DNA from 4 places in the Brevibacillus sp. NPDC003359 genome. Region 2 is predicted to be linked to each of the others. Evidence: riboswitches for the same ligand, from Rfam matches in the RefSeq annotation. Region 2 holds a riboswitch; each other region holds the start of a gene.
The links. A riboswitch is a leader RNA that binds a small molecule or an ion and turns the genes downstream of it on or off. The one in region 2 is predicted to bind cobalamin.
Positions count from the first base shown of each region.

Region 1 (3,415 bases), on a different contig from region 2:
GGGGAACGCATCCATTTAATAGACGGTTTCGATATGGGCTGGGCGGAACGTACGGGGACATATGTGATCGCGGAAGACGAGCTCACATTGGTAGAAACAGGGCCAAGCCCCTCCGTTCCTTATATCAAGGCCGGTCTCGCCAAGCTCGGTTATACGACGGAACAAGTAAAATACATCATCGTGACGCACATTCACTTGGATCATGCGGGAGGAGCCGGACTGTTTCTGAAGGATTGCCCGAATGCAAAGGTCGTTGTCCATCCAAAAGGTGCACGACATCTCGTAGATCCGAGTCGACTGATTACAGGGGCGAGAGCCGTTTATCATGATGATTTTGATCGTTTGTTTGATCCGATTGAGGCTGTTCCCAAAGATCGGATTTTGATTCGCGGGGATGGAGATACACTAAAGATCGGAGAGAATTGCGTGTTGGAGTTTCTGGATTCGCCAGGTCACGCCAATCATCACTTCAGCATCTATGATCCAGTAAGCCGTGGCATGTTCACAGGTGATACGGCAGGCGTTCTCTATCCACAGCTTAAAAAGGATGGCATACACCTCGTGCTACCATCGACTTCCCCGAATCAGTTTGACCCGGAGGCCGTGTTAGCTTCTCTAAGACGTTATGAAGCTCGCAAGCTGAGTCGCATTTACTTTGGTCATTTTGGGATGTCAGAGCAGGTAGATGACGCGTACCGCCAATTACATGAGTGGCTCCCCGTGTTTGTAGCGGAAGGAAAGTCAGCGCTTGCTGCTGGACAAACATACGATGAGCTGTCTCATAAGTTATTTGAACGAGTCGCTGATCATCTACAGTCACAAGGCATCAACAGTGATCACGATGTTTTCGAAGTGCTCAAGCTCGATTTGCAAGTATGCTCCATGGGCATTCTAGATTATTTGCAGAAACGAGGGAAATAAGCGTTACAATTGCCTGAACCTTTTGTTCAGGCGTTTTTCATTTTTAGGAAGCAAGATGGCGTTCACAGAGTGTTTGTCATTCTTTTTTCATCCAAGGAGTGCTATGATGTAGGATGAGTCATGGACTGTAACAATTTCAAACGTAACAGCAAACAGGTGCCTCGTCTTTATACCAGAAGACCGGGTGAAAAGGGAAGTCGGTGAAAATCCGACGCGGTCCCGCCACTGTAAAGCGGTTTATTCCTCAGCCGTAAGCCAGGAGACCTGCCTGTTTGTTTTAGTGCCTGTTGCCTTCGCGGAAAGGATCGGCCTATTTCAGGAAGCAGACCATTAAGTCTGTTTGCCCTGAAGTGCCGACCCTTTGATTTCCGAACGGAAGCAAGGGTCGATTTTTTTATGGGAAATGACAGTCAATCAGACATGCAGAAAGGAAGTTTACTATATGAAACGTTCATTGCGATTCATGATCCCACTATTGGTTGCAGCGAGTCTCGCAGGTTGTGCGGGTAACAGTCAACCGGCACCAGGTGGGCAAACAAGCGCACCGCAAGAGAACGCGGCCGTGCAGCCTGCCAAACAAACAACGTATCCATTGACCGTCACGGATGCGACAGGAAAAGAAGTGACCTTTGCAAAAGCCCCTGAGCGAATCGTCTCGACATCACCTGCCGAGACAGAGATTTTGTTCGCCTTAGGCTTGGCAGAACGGATCGTAGCGGTTTCAGATTATGACGATTATCCAGATGCGGCGAAGGCGAAACCAAAAATTGGCGGAGTCGTCAAACCGAATGAAGAAGCCATTCTCGCTCAGACTCCAGATATGGTCATCGGCGGGATTTCGATGGAGAAGCCAGTCGCAGACAAACTAAAATCTCTCGGAATGCCTGTCTATATTACCCATCCGACAAAGATGGATGACATCCTGAACAACATTTTGGCGATGGGAGTTATTACCAACAAGCAAGAACAAGCCGAAAAAGTCGTGGCGCAAATGAAGAAAGACATCGCGTACGTTCAAGAAGCAGTGAAAAATGTAAAACCGGAAGAGAAGAAAAAGGTATACTTGGAATTTTCCCCAGGCTGGACAGTCGGTAAAGGCGAGTTCATGGATGAGCTCATCACACTGGCTGGAGCGACAAACATTGCGTCTGACACCGAGGGCTGGAATCCGATCAGTGAGGAAAAGATTTTGCAAAACGACCCAGACGTCATTTTGTACGCGAGCGGCATTACCGATGAAAAGACTGGCGTCAAGCTGGAGGATATGATCGCGAATCGCAATGGCTGGGATAAGATGAAGGCGATCCGTGAGAAACAAATCTTTGGCATGGACCAAAATATTCTTTCCCGTCCTGGTCCGCGTATTACACAAGGCTTGATCGAAGTTGCCAAGGCGATTTACCCTGACTTGGTGAAATAAAATGAAGAAGAGATTGTTCGTATGGGGAGGAGTAAGCTGTCTCGTCCTTCTGGCATCGATAGTCATCAGTATCTCGATGGGAGCGGCACACCTACCCATTTCGCAAGTATGGCTCATCCTGCTCCATCAGATCCCGGGTTTGTCTGAGTGGATCACAGTAACGTGGCCGGAGTCTTCTGAGCAAATTGTTATGAAGGTTCGTTTTCCACGCGTTGTATTGGCTGTCTTGATTGGTGCCTGCTTGTCACTTGCGGGAGCGGGCTTTCAGGGAGTTTTGCGCAATCCACTAGCAGATCCTTTTACGATGGGCGTGGCATCGGGTTCTGCTGTCGGGGCAGCCTTCTTGATCCTTTTTGGCTTGCAAATCACCTTTTTGGGTGCATGGAGCACGCCTGTCGTCGCTTTTCTTACCGGACTGCTCAGTTTATGGATCGTACTGGGCCTCGCGAACACGCAAGGAAAGCTACAAACGGAGACCTTAATTTTGTCTGGTGTAGTGGTGCAGGCTTTTCTTGGCTCGCTCGTTTCCTTTATGGTGTCGCTATCCGATCAGACCGTGAATGAGATTGTATTCTGGCTTATGGGGAGTCTGTCATTTCGCGGTTGGGCCTTCACGTATGTTTTGATTCCGTACTTGGTCATAGGGGGAACGGTGCTCGTGAGCTATGCGCGCTCCTTGAACCTATTTGCTTTGGGGGAGCGGCAGGCTGCGCATCTCGGCGTCCATGTTGATCGAACGAAGCTGGTGGTTCTGGTTGTCTCGACCCTCCTGACTGCAGCGGCGGTTTCTATCGCGGGAATTATCGGGTTCGTTGGTCTGGTGGTACCGCATCTCGTCCGATTGCTGGTTGGTCCTGACTACCGTATTTTACTGCCGATGGCTGCGATCTGCGGCGGTATTTATGTGCTGTGGGCCGACACACTTGCCAGAATGCTGCTGAGTCCAACGGAAATCCCGCTCGGTGTCGTAACAGCATTTCTGGGAGCCCCGTTTTTCGCCTATTTATTGAAGCAAAATAAACGCTTTAGGAAGAGGTAACGTAAGCTTATGATCAATGTGCGCAACTTGCAAAA
Region 1 is NZ_JBIAOR010000001.1:1,809,298-1,812,712, reverse strand. It holds gene ACFYU8_RS08495 (MBL fold metallo-hydrolase) at 1-921, shown strand, start outside; cobalamin riboswitch at 1,059-1,207, shown strand; gene ACFYU8_RS08490 (ABC transporter substrate-binding protein) at 1,364-2,341, shown strand; gene ACFYU8_RS08485 (FecCD family ABC transporter permease) at 2,343-3,380, shown strand; gene ACFYU8_RS08480 (ABC transporter ATP-binding protein) at 3,390-3,415, shown strand, end outside.
Region 1: it holds a riboswitch for cobalamin, as region 2 does, so the genes downstream of both, ACFYU8_RS08490 (ABC transporter substrate-binding protein) here and ACFYU8_RS09880 (ABC transporter substrate-binding protein) in region 2, are expected to answer to the same signal.

Region 2 (3,415 bases):
GTTCGTTCAAGATATCCATACACATACCGATATCCAAAACCCGTATGAAATCCTCAAGCAAGTGTTGCCAGCCAACTTGACGAAGCTCGGCATTGAAAAAAGTCATATGACTGTCGAGCGCTATGAAGCACTTGGACAAGTTGTTCTGGCGTCGAGCTATGTGGATGTAGAAGAGCCGCTGCGTGAAATGCGTTTGATTAAATCTGCAGATGAAGTAGATCGTTTGAAGCACGCCGTTCAATTGGTCGAGGATTCCTTGCGGGAGACGTTGAAAAAAGTTAAGACAGGCATGACCGAGACAGAGATCGTAGCTGAGCTGGAATTCCAGATGAAGCGCTTGGGTGCGGAAGGTCCATCCTTTACGTCCATGGTATTGGCAGGGGAGAAGTCGGCACTGCCACACGGAAAACCAGGAACGCGCCAGGTTCAAGAAGGCGACTTGCTTTTGTTTGATATCGGAGTAGCAGCGAACGGATATGTATCCGATATTACTCGTACCTTTGCTGTAGGCGAGATTAGTGCCCAGCTTCAAGAAATTTACGAGACGGTATTGGCTGCCAATGAAGCGGCAATTGCTGAGATTCGTCCAGGTGTGACTTTTGCGCATTTGGATAAAACCGCTCGCGATGTCATTACTGCAAAAGGTTACGGTGAATACTTCATGCACCGTCTTGGGCATGGACTTGGCATGGATGTCCATGAATATCCATCTGTTCACAGCCAGAACCAAGAAGTGCTTCGTCCAGGGATGGTCTTTACGATCGAGCCGGGAATCTATCTGCCAGGTATTGGCGGCGTACGGATTGAAGACGATGTATTGGTTACAGAAACGGGCGTTGAAATCTTGACGCAGTTCCCGAAAAAACTGACTTCTATCAACTGATGGATGAATCGCAACAATTGAATAAGTATCGAATGGTGCTAGATGGCATATGCCATCAGCTTAAAAGGGAAGTCCGGTGAGAAACCGGCGCGGTCCCGCCACTGTAACGAGGAGCGCCTAGCGAATAGCCACTGTTTTTTGCGAGACAAAAAATGGGAAGGTAGCTGGGGGTGTTGATCCGTAAGCCAGGAGACCTGCCATGCGATCATATACAATCGACCCACGAGGATGGGGCAGATGTGGAAGCAGTCTATGAAAGGGCGCCCTTGTGCCTGCACATAGCTGTGTCTATGTTTGTCGTGCACCTCCCGATTGAGTATGGGGGGGTGCTTTTTTTGTGGGAGCATTTGGGATCACGTCATCATTACATACAGAAAAGGGGATTACAGATGTTTATGACAAACAGAAAAAACATAGTAATGAAAGGACTAGGTTTCGGCATCATGACAGCTGCTATGCTTTTGGTTTCGGCATGCGGCTCCACTACGACAACACAGGCTCCAGTCAAAACAGAACAAACAGCTGCACCAACAGCAGAGAGTAATCCTGTAACGCTCGTCAATAATGGCATCGATATGACTTATCCAACAGCACCTGAGCGTGCAGTGACATTGAACCAACACGTCACCGAAATTATGCTGGCATTGGGCCTCGCTGATAAAATGGTCGGAACCGCTTACCTAGACGATAAAATTCTTCCGGAGTTGAAAGCAGATTACGATAAGGTTCCGGTACTGTCTGACAAGTATCCAACCAAAGAAGTGTTGATGGCAGCGAACCCAGACTTCGTGTACGCTGGATGGAAAAGCGGATTCGGTGAAAAGGGCGTAGGATCGATGCAGGATTTGGAAAAGGTCGGCATCAAATCGTATCTGCAAGCGTCATCTACGATGCCTGGCCCGACAATTGACGATGTATTTGCGGACATTACGAACATTGGACGCATTTTCCGTGTGGAAGACAAAGCCAATGATTTGATCAACAAAATGAAGAGTGAAATGGATCAAACCATTAGTAAAATAGGTAAAGTGGACAAGCCGCTCAAGGTGTTCGTGTACGACAATGGGGAAGATAAACCATTTACAGCAGCAAACAATTACATGACGTCCTTAATCAAAACAGCGGGTGGCAAAAATATTTTTGACGACATTCAAAAGGGTTGGGCAGAAGTTAGCTGGGAAGAAGTATTGAGTCGCAATCCAGACGTCATTATTATCGTAGACTACGGTGACAGAACAGTTGATCAAAAACGCAGTTTTCTTTTGAACAAAAAGGAATTGGCAGATATACCGGCTATTAAAAATCAACACCTGATCGTATTGCCATTGTCTGCTGCTTCTGAGGGCGTTCGAGCACCGATTGCGCTGAAAATTTTGGCGGAAGGTCTCTATCCGGATAGCTTCAAATAAAGTACGCCCCTTTAAAGGGAGGGAATGGCACTGCAGCAGATTAAATTACCCTATATCATCATTACTTTACTGATCGGGCTCTTTCTCTCGATTACGTTTGCAATTACATTGGGCTCGGTTGAGATCAGACCGACCACAGTATGGAAAATTGCTTTGTCGAAAATCCCGATGTTCACCGAATGGATTGAGGTAGACTGGTCCAAAGGGGAGCAGACTATCATTTGGGATATCCGCTTTCCGCGTGTGCTCTTGGGAGCGATTGTTGGTGCAGGTCTATCTGTCGTGGGAGTAGCGATCCAGTCCTTGGTACGCAACTCCCTGGCTGACCCGTACGTGTTAGGTGTATCTTCAGGTGCTTCGGTTGGAGCTACCTCGGTCATTATATTCGGTGCATTTAGTATGTACGGGCAGTACGCGCTATCCTTTGGTGCTTTTACAGGCTCGCTTGTGTCGATTATTCTCATTTTTACGCTATCCCGTATCGGTGGGCAAAATTCAACAGTACGCCTGCTTATGGCTGGAATTGCGATATCTGCGATCTTGTCGGCGCTCACCAGTCTCCTTGTTTTTTCGGCGCCGAATGAACACGGGATTGGTACCGTCCTGTTCTGGTTAAGTGGCAGTCTGGCTGGCGGTAAATGGGAGTATCTGACCATTCCTTCGTTGATTGTGGTTATTTGTCTGATTGTATTAATGGCTCAGTATCGTTCGCTTAATGCGATGCTGATGGGCGAGGAATCAGCAGGGACATTGGGGGTTAATACGGTGCAGTTCCGCAAGTTTCTCCTGGTGATCACGGCCTTGCTGACGGGCGTAATCGTTTCTATCGCGGGATCAATCGGTTTTGTCGGATTAATGATGCCCCATATCGTCCGGGTGATGGTCGGTTCAGATCACCGACGTGTTCTGCCTGTCAGCGCTTTGTTTGGCGCGATATTTCTCATCTGGGTTGATGTAGTCGCCAGGCTCGCATTTGCACCGGAAGAGCTGCCGATTGGTATTTTGACAGCGCTGTGTGGAGGGCCTTTCTTTATCTGGCTGATGTTGCGGAGTTCTTATTCCTTTGGAGGTAGCGGACGATGAATTTACTGGTTGAGAATATATCGGTCGAGCTGGAAAAAAA
Region 2 is NZ_JBIAOR010000002.1:70,274-73,688, reverse strand. It holds gene ACFYU8_RS09885 (M24 family metallopeptidase) at 1-883, shown strand, start outside; cobalamin riboswitch at 900-1,099, shown strand; gene ACFYU8_RS09880 (ABC transporter substrate-binding protein) at 1,279-2,292, shown strand; gene ACFYU8_RS09875 (FecCD family ABC transporter permease) at 2,317-3,375, shown strand; gene ACFYU8_RS09870 (heme ABC transporter ATP-binding protein) at 3,372-3,415, shown strand, end outside.

Region 3 (3,415 bases), on a different contig from region 2:
TCCGTAAATAATAGGTGGCTTCACGCAACGCGAGCCATACGACTGCACCCAGCCGTTTTTCGTGAACAAAAAGCCATCGAGCTTTTCGCCAAAATATTCCACCATATCGGTTCGTTCGAACTCCCCATGGACGAGCACATCCAGACCAAGCTCTTCTTGTATATCAATCCATTCCTTGATTTGCGCCTGAATGAAAGCATCGTATTGCTCCACTGTCCAGTTACCTTTTTTAAACTGTTGTCGGGCGTGGCGAACCTCCGCCGTCTGTGGGAAGCTTCCGATTGTAGTCGTTGGCAATAGTGGTAGCTTCCACATCTTTTGTTGAATCTCTCGACGTTCGAGATAAGGAACACTTCTTTCAGGTTTTTCAGCAGCCAGTTGACGTAAAGTCTTCTTCACTTCCTGCCGATTCCTTGCTGGGGAGAGTGCCACCTTGAGCAAGTTCGCTTCATTTTGGGCGATCTCTTTTGAAATCACATATTTTCCATATCGGAATCCTTGGACTAAGAACTGTACTTCCCCCAGCTTTTCGTCGGCAAACGCCAATGCAGGCATGACTTCCTCTGGCAAGTCGCTCTCTGCTTCAACCGATACAGGTACATGCAACAAACTACTGGACGGTTGCAGCCACAGCTTTTCGAGTGGTACGATCTCAGTTAATTCTTTGACCAGCTCCCATTTCTCCTCGATAGACGCACGCCATATGTTTCGACCGTCGATGATTCCCGCCGCGAGAATCTTGTCTGCTGGAAACCCTTGTGTTTTCAGATTGGCCAGATTGCGCTTCGCTCCGTGTACAAAATCTAGACCGATTCCTTTTACCGGTAAGGAAACCAGCTCCTCGTACCAATCCACCGCTTCAAAATAGGTTTGCAGCATGCACTGTAGATGCGGTAGTGCTTGACCGATTTGCGCATAGATACGTTTGATGATGGCGCGATCATGGTCCGAGACATCCCGTACAAATGCAGGCTCATCGATTTGCACCCATTCCACGCCATGCAGCTCCAACTCCCGGAGAACATCTATGTAGAGTGGAACAAGTTGATCCATGACGCACTCAAATTCGTTTTTCTCATATCCTTTGGACAATTTGACAAACGTATACGGGCCTACCATGACAGGCTTTCCGATGATGCCGAGCTTTTCTTTGGCCTCCAAATATGCCTGGAGAGGCTTGTTTTCCGTTATGGCTGGTTGTCGTTCACCGAACTCCGGAACGATATAATGATAGTTCGTGTTAAACCATTTCGTCATTTCGCTGGCTACCGCTTCCTTCGAACCGCGAGCCATAGCAAAGTAAGTGCGTAAGGAAACCGGGCCTCCCTCGTATTCATAACGCTGGGGGACCATTCCAAACATCACAGCCATATCCAGCATGTGATCGTAGTACGTAAAGTCACCCACAGGGATCAGTTCACCCCCTTTTTCCTGCTGACGCAACAGGTTTTGGAGACGAATTTGCTCCATTTGCTGAACGAGGCTCTCCTCATCGGTGGCGCCTGCCCAAAATGCTTCCAATGCCTTTTTCCACTCACGGTTCTCCCCGATCCGTGGATATCCCAAATTGCTGCTTTTCATGAGCTTCCTCTCCATTCTTTATTCGATCTTGTCTTGAATCCGCCCAATAAAAAAGGCATCTCCAACGATCAAAAAGAACGTTAGAAATGCCAAATAAGCACTGAGATCACAGCATCCTAACACCTCCCTATCTCCCGTAGGTTAAGCAGTGTCGTCGAAACAGGCAGGTCTCCTGACTTTGGGATCATCATCTGCACATGCCTTCCCAATCCGTTTGGATCAGTGGCGATAAATGTGCTGACTCCCCTCATACAGTGGCGGGACCGTGTCGGATTCTCACCGACTTCCCTTTTCATCCTTGGCCATTCTTCCTGACCAAAGAACCTGTTCCCACTCCTATGAAGTTGTAAGGTTATGTGAAATGCCCCTAAAAACTAGCAAGGCAACATTCTTTTCATACAGTAACACAGAATCCAATTTTTGTCATACTAAAAACGAAAATCGTCATCCGTCAATGGCTCTACGTTCAAAGTGCGGACATAGCCATTTCCTTTTTTCGAGAAGAAGTCGTGCTGCTTCGTCTGTGTGCGAATGCCGTTCAGTACGATCGGATTCACATCTTCCTCCGGGAAAAGCGGATCGAGACCCAGATTCATCAACGCCTTGTTCGCGTTGTAGCGCACGTAGGCATGTACCTCGTCAGCTAATCCGACTTGCGTATATAACGAAGTCGTATAGGCCTCTTCATTTTCTTGCAGCTCATGCAAAAGGGCATACAGCTCCTCTTTTGCTGCGGTCTGCTCTACCACAGTCAGACTCTGATATACTTCTTGGGCGAGAACGCCGACATAGAGTCCATGAATGCTCTCGTCGCGAACAATCAGGTCGATGATTTCCCCGCTACTTGTCATCTTGCCTTGACCAGCCAAATAGAGCGGATAGAAGAAGCCGCTGTAAAACAGATAGCTTTCCAGGAAGACGGACGCTACCATCGCCATATACAAGTCTTTCGGTTTCTCGATTTCCTGATAGCGTTTAGAGATGAGGGCCGCTTTCTTTTGCAGATGGGGATTGTTTTCTACCCACGAAAAAATACCATCAATCTCTTCAGTCGATGCCAGCGTGGTAAAAATACTGCTGTACGATTTGGCATGGATTTGCTCCATCATGCCCATGAAGGCGAGAACCGCTTTTCTTTGTAGTCCATCGACATGCTCCATGATCTTCGGCATCCCTACCCCACCCTGAATCGTGTCCAGCAAGGTGAGGCCGCCCAATACTTTTTTATACGTATCCCGTTCAGTTGCACTGAGCTCCATCCAGGACATCTTGTCATCTGACAGGGGAATCTCATCATCCGTCCAGAACTGCATGATGTTTTGATTCCAAAACGTCATCGTAAAATCGTCGTCCGGCCTGTTCCAATTGACTGCTTTCATATGGCGTTCCTCTTCTCTTTTTGCTTGATGCTGTTCCTTTGAAGAATCGATTTCCCTAAACTGCGCAGCTAATGCACTCTTCTACAGTCAAATGCTTCGTACGCGTATAGTAGAGCGACTTCAGACCTTTTTTCGCTGCGTAAATGTAATAGCGAGCCAGTTCTCTAGTTGAGATATTGCTATTCACGTGCAACACGGTCGAGATTCCTTGATCGATGTGCTCTTGAATTTCGGCAATCAGATCAATCACTTTGAATTGATCAATGACATACGCCGATTTGTAGTAAAAATAGTTTTCCTGCGACAAGTACGGCATCGGGTAATACGTCGTTGAATTGGCATACGTTCTCGTCTCGATATGCTCGACGATTGGCATCACGCTAGAAGTCGCATTCTGAATGTAGGAAATGCTCTGTGTCGGTGCAATCGCCAAACGATACGCATGGTAAACGCCA
Region 3 is NZ_JBIAOR010000001.1:1,052,543-1,055,957, forward strand. It holds gene metE (5-methyltetrahydropteroyltriglutamate--homocysteine S-methyltransferase) at 1-1,581, opposite strand, end outside; cobalamin riboswitch at 1,727-1,924, opposite strand; gene nrdF (class 1b ribonucleoside-diphosphate reductase subunit beta) at 2,010-2,960, opposite strand; gene nrdE (class 1b ribonucleoside-diphosphate reductase subunit alpha) at 3,016-3,415, opposite strand, start outside.
Region 3: it holds a riboswitch for cobalamin, as region 2 does, so the genes downstream of both, metE (5-methyltetrahydropteroyltriglutamate--homocysteine S-methyltransferase) here and ACFYU8_RS09880 (ABC transporter substrate-binding protein) in region 2, are expected to answer to the same signal.

Region 4 (3,415 bases), on a different contig from region 2:
CGCATGGTTGTTGTTCGCATTCGTTTTGTTCATGATGTACGGATAGCCCGATTCCATTTGGATCATCGCGATTTTGGTCAACATCTCGCGTGCGCTCATCACTGTCTTTTTCTTGATGCGATCGTTTGCCAAGAGCTCCTCGTACATGTCATCGAGGTCCATATCATCCAGATGCACGCCGTATTCTTTGTACACGGAGTACGGAGCAAACACAGTCAATGGCTTATTTTCCTCAGCCAGCTTGTAGAAAACGTTTGGTACGATCAGGCCGATGGACAACGTTTTGATGCGTGCTTTTTCATCTGCATTGATTTTTTTGCAATCGAGAAACTCGTTGATATCCCAGCCGAAGATGTTGTAGTACGCTGCACCTGAGCCTTTGCGTTGTCCCATTTGATCCGCGTAGGAAAACGCATCTTCCAACAGCTTGAGAACTGGCATGACACCTTTTGCTGCGCCCTCGACGCCTTTAATCGGCTCTCCTCGTCCGCGAAGCTTGGACAGGTTCACAGCTACACCGCCGCCAATTTTGGATAGCTGCATACAAGTTCCCAAAATAAAGTTGATAGAGTTCAGGGAATCATCCATTTCGAGCAGGAAGCAGGAGACCATTTCTCCACGGCGGCTTTTACCTGCGTTCAGGAACGTTGGTGTAGCCGGCTGCAAGCGTTGATCCATCATGGAAACCGTTAAACGCTTAGCGAGCTCAAAGTTACCTTGTCCAAGGGACAGTGCCACTACGGCCACCCGGTCTGGATACTGCTCCAAATACATTGATTTATCGTTCGTTTTCAAGGCGTAATCTTTATAAAATTTGGAGATAGCCATGTACGAAGCAAATTGAAAATCAGCGTCATAGGCCAAACGGAAAACTTCATCGACCTGTTCAACAGTGTAAGTTTCATAGACGTTTTCATAGAAATCATTCTCGATCAAATAGTCCATTCGTTCTTTGACACTGCCAAAGGTCATCGTGTTGGACTGCACTTCTTCCATGAAGACCGCAACCGCTTCCCGATCCTTTTCCAGTTGGTAAAATCCGTCGTTGCCACGCTGCATCAGTTCGTTGTTCAATTCAATATGCCGCAATTGCTGCCACCCCACTCGTAAATTGTTCCACATCCCGGCCGGTACCGGACAGTTCAAATTTAGAAATCACCGGAACACCATATTCGCTCGCGATCGTATCCGCACTTTTGGCAAAGCTAGCTCCCCAGTTGCGGTTCCCGCTGGCGGATACCCCGCGCAGATGGACATGATTTCGCTTCAGGAAAGTCGCCACCGTCTCCGGCACTTGTCCGAATCCCGTCGTGTACGTAATCAAAATGAATGGCTCGTCCAACACCATATCTTGATCAATTTCCACATGTGGCAAATTAATTTTGTTGACGAATCTTCGGACGTTTCCTGTTTTTGAATCATAAGCGATTAACATGTCCCTCATCCTATCCTGCTATTTTTACTCTGTATGTATGATATTTAGCCAAAGTAAAAGCGCATCCGACGTTTACATGCCGAATGCGCGTGATGACTTCCATCTAGCAATTCGCCAATGCGAATTGAGCGCTCGAACACTTCCCTATCTCCCGTAGGTTAAACAGTGTAAGCGGTTAGGCAGGTCTCCTGGCTCTGGATCATCGCTCCATTTTCACCTTCCCGATCCTTCATGATCAGTGGCATTATTCGCAAATGGAACTCTCTCATTACAGTGGCGGGACCGCGTCGGATTCACACCGACTTCCCTATTAAGTCTACCAAATCTGGCTGGTAAACACCTTACCGCATCAATATGTAGTTGGTAAAACTTACTTTACCTCAATATATCGTAGGAGTCAAGCTCAGTATGCGCTCTTTTCGAAAACTAACTATTCTCGTTTTTCGGCTATTGCCAATCTCTGGTTTTCGTCCATATAATAGATTTTGTGCGTGTTGGTTAGCCATGGAGAGATTGGAGTGTAGCCCTCATGAAAAGCACTGACTATCAACCTGTTGTCATTCCTCGATCGTACAGTAAAATCATGACGTATCAAGAGCGTGACTATCACATTTTCGTAAGTATACCTGCCGATTCCCCTCCGGAATCAGGCTTTCCCGTCATATATTTGTTAGATGGCAATTCTCTTTTTGCAACTATGACAGAAGCGATACGGATACAATCACGCGGCCCTGAACGAACCGGCGTGTATCCTGCTATCGTCGTCGGGATTGGATATCCAACAGACGGGCCGTTCCATCCTGCCCGTTTCTTTGATTACACGTATGAGGTTCCCACCTCGGAGCTACCTGGCAACCCAAGAGGGGCGGAGTGGCCTCAGATGGGAGGAGCAGAGCAGTTCCTCGCCTTTTTGGAGGAGGAGCTCAAGCCTAGCATCGAAAACGACTTCCCCATCGATCGGACACAGCAAGCGATTTTTGGCCATTCGCTAGGTGGCTTGTTTGTCTTGCATGTACTTTTGTCGAGACCACATGCTTTTCAACGGTATATTGCGGGCAGTCCTTCCATCCACTGGAATGAGAGCGTACTGCTTGCGAAGGAGAGTCAATTACCGACCCTGCTGACCGATGACCTCGACGTCCATGCGCTTCTCACCATTGGGGAATTGGAAAACGATGGCCGATTCTTTGTCAAAGAAAAATCTCTGGCGATGGTCGAACGATTGTCCTCCATGGGCAACGGTCAAATCAAAGCTTCCTTTAAAGAATTTGCCGACGAAAATCATTCGTCCGTTTTGCCAGTCTTAATTAGCCAAGGACTTACATTCGCTACGAAAAAAACTGCCCGCTAAAAACGGGCAGTTTTTGTTTATCATGATTCGCTTACTGTAGAGATAGCACTTTGGTGATTTTGGGTAGCTCTTCGATGGCAGATACAATCGTCGGTGTAATCTCTTCATCGGTCACAGAGATAAGCAGGGCATTCTTCCCTTTTTGCTCGCGCGATACATTCAACTTAGATACATTGATTTGATGATCGGCCAATTTTCGTGAGACATCATAAATCACGCCCGGATAATCGATATGGTGGACCAACAATCCATGAGCCCCTGGAGGTATGCGACACGCGCAGTAATTGATTTCACTGATGTACACTTCTCTCCAGTCTTGCGCAAAGGTGTACTTGTTCGGTCCTACCCGCAAAACCGCCAAATGATTCGCATATTCGCCGGAGCTATGTTGGACAGAAACCTTCGTCCCGAGTCCTTCCACTAGCAGTGTTGCGATTGCCTCTTTATTTTCATGAGCAAGAATACTTAATTGTGCACCCGCTAGCTCTGACTCGAGTCTTCGAATCAGTTCAGCCAGTTCACGCAGTCCATCGTGTTGGGTCATGTGATGCCTTCACTCTCCCAGTCAGGTTTATCCTTGTTTTACGGCAGAATCCATGCTTCCGGCTCTTTCTTAATGGAGGATTCGT
Region 4 is NZ_JBIAOR010000001.1:1,056,554-1,059,968, forward strand. It holds gene nrdE (class 1b ribonucleoside-diphosphate reductase subunit alpha) at 1-1,089, opposite strand, end outside; gene nrdI (class Ib ribonucleoside-diphosphate reductase assembly flavoprotein NrdI) at 1,076-1,435, opposite strand; cobalamin riboswitch at 1,597-1,794, opposite strand; gene ACFYU8_RS04635 (alpha/beta hydrolase) at 1,965-2,786, shown strand; gene ACFYU8_RS04640 (ACT domain-containing protein) at 2,818-3,330, opposite strand; gene ACFYU8_RS04645 (hypothetical protein) at 3,369-3,415, opposite strand, start outside.
Region 4: it holds a riboswitch for cobalamin, as region 2 does, so the genes downstream of both, nrdI (class Ib ribonucleoside-diphosphate reductase assembly flavoprotein NrdI) here and ACFYU8_RS09880 (ABC transporter substrate-binding protein) in region 2, are expected to answer to the same signal.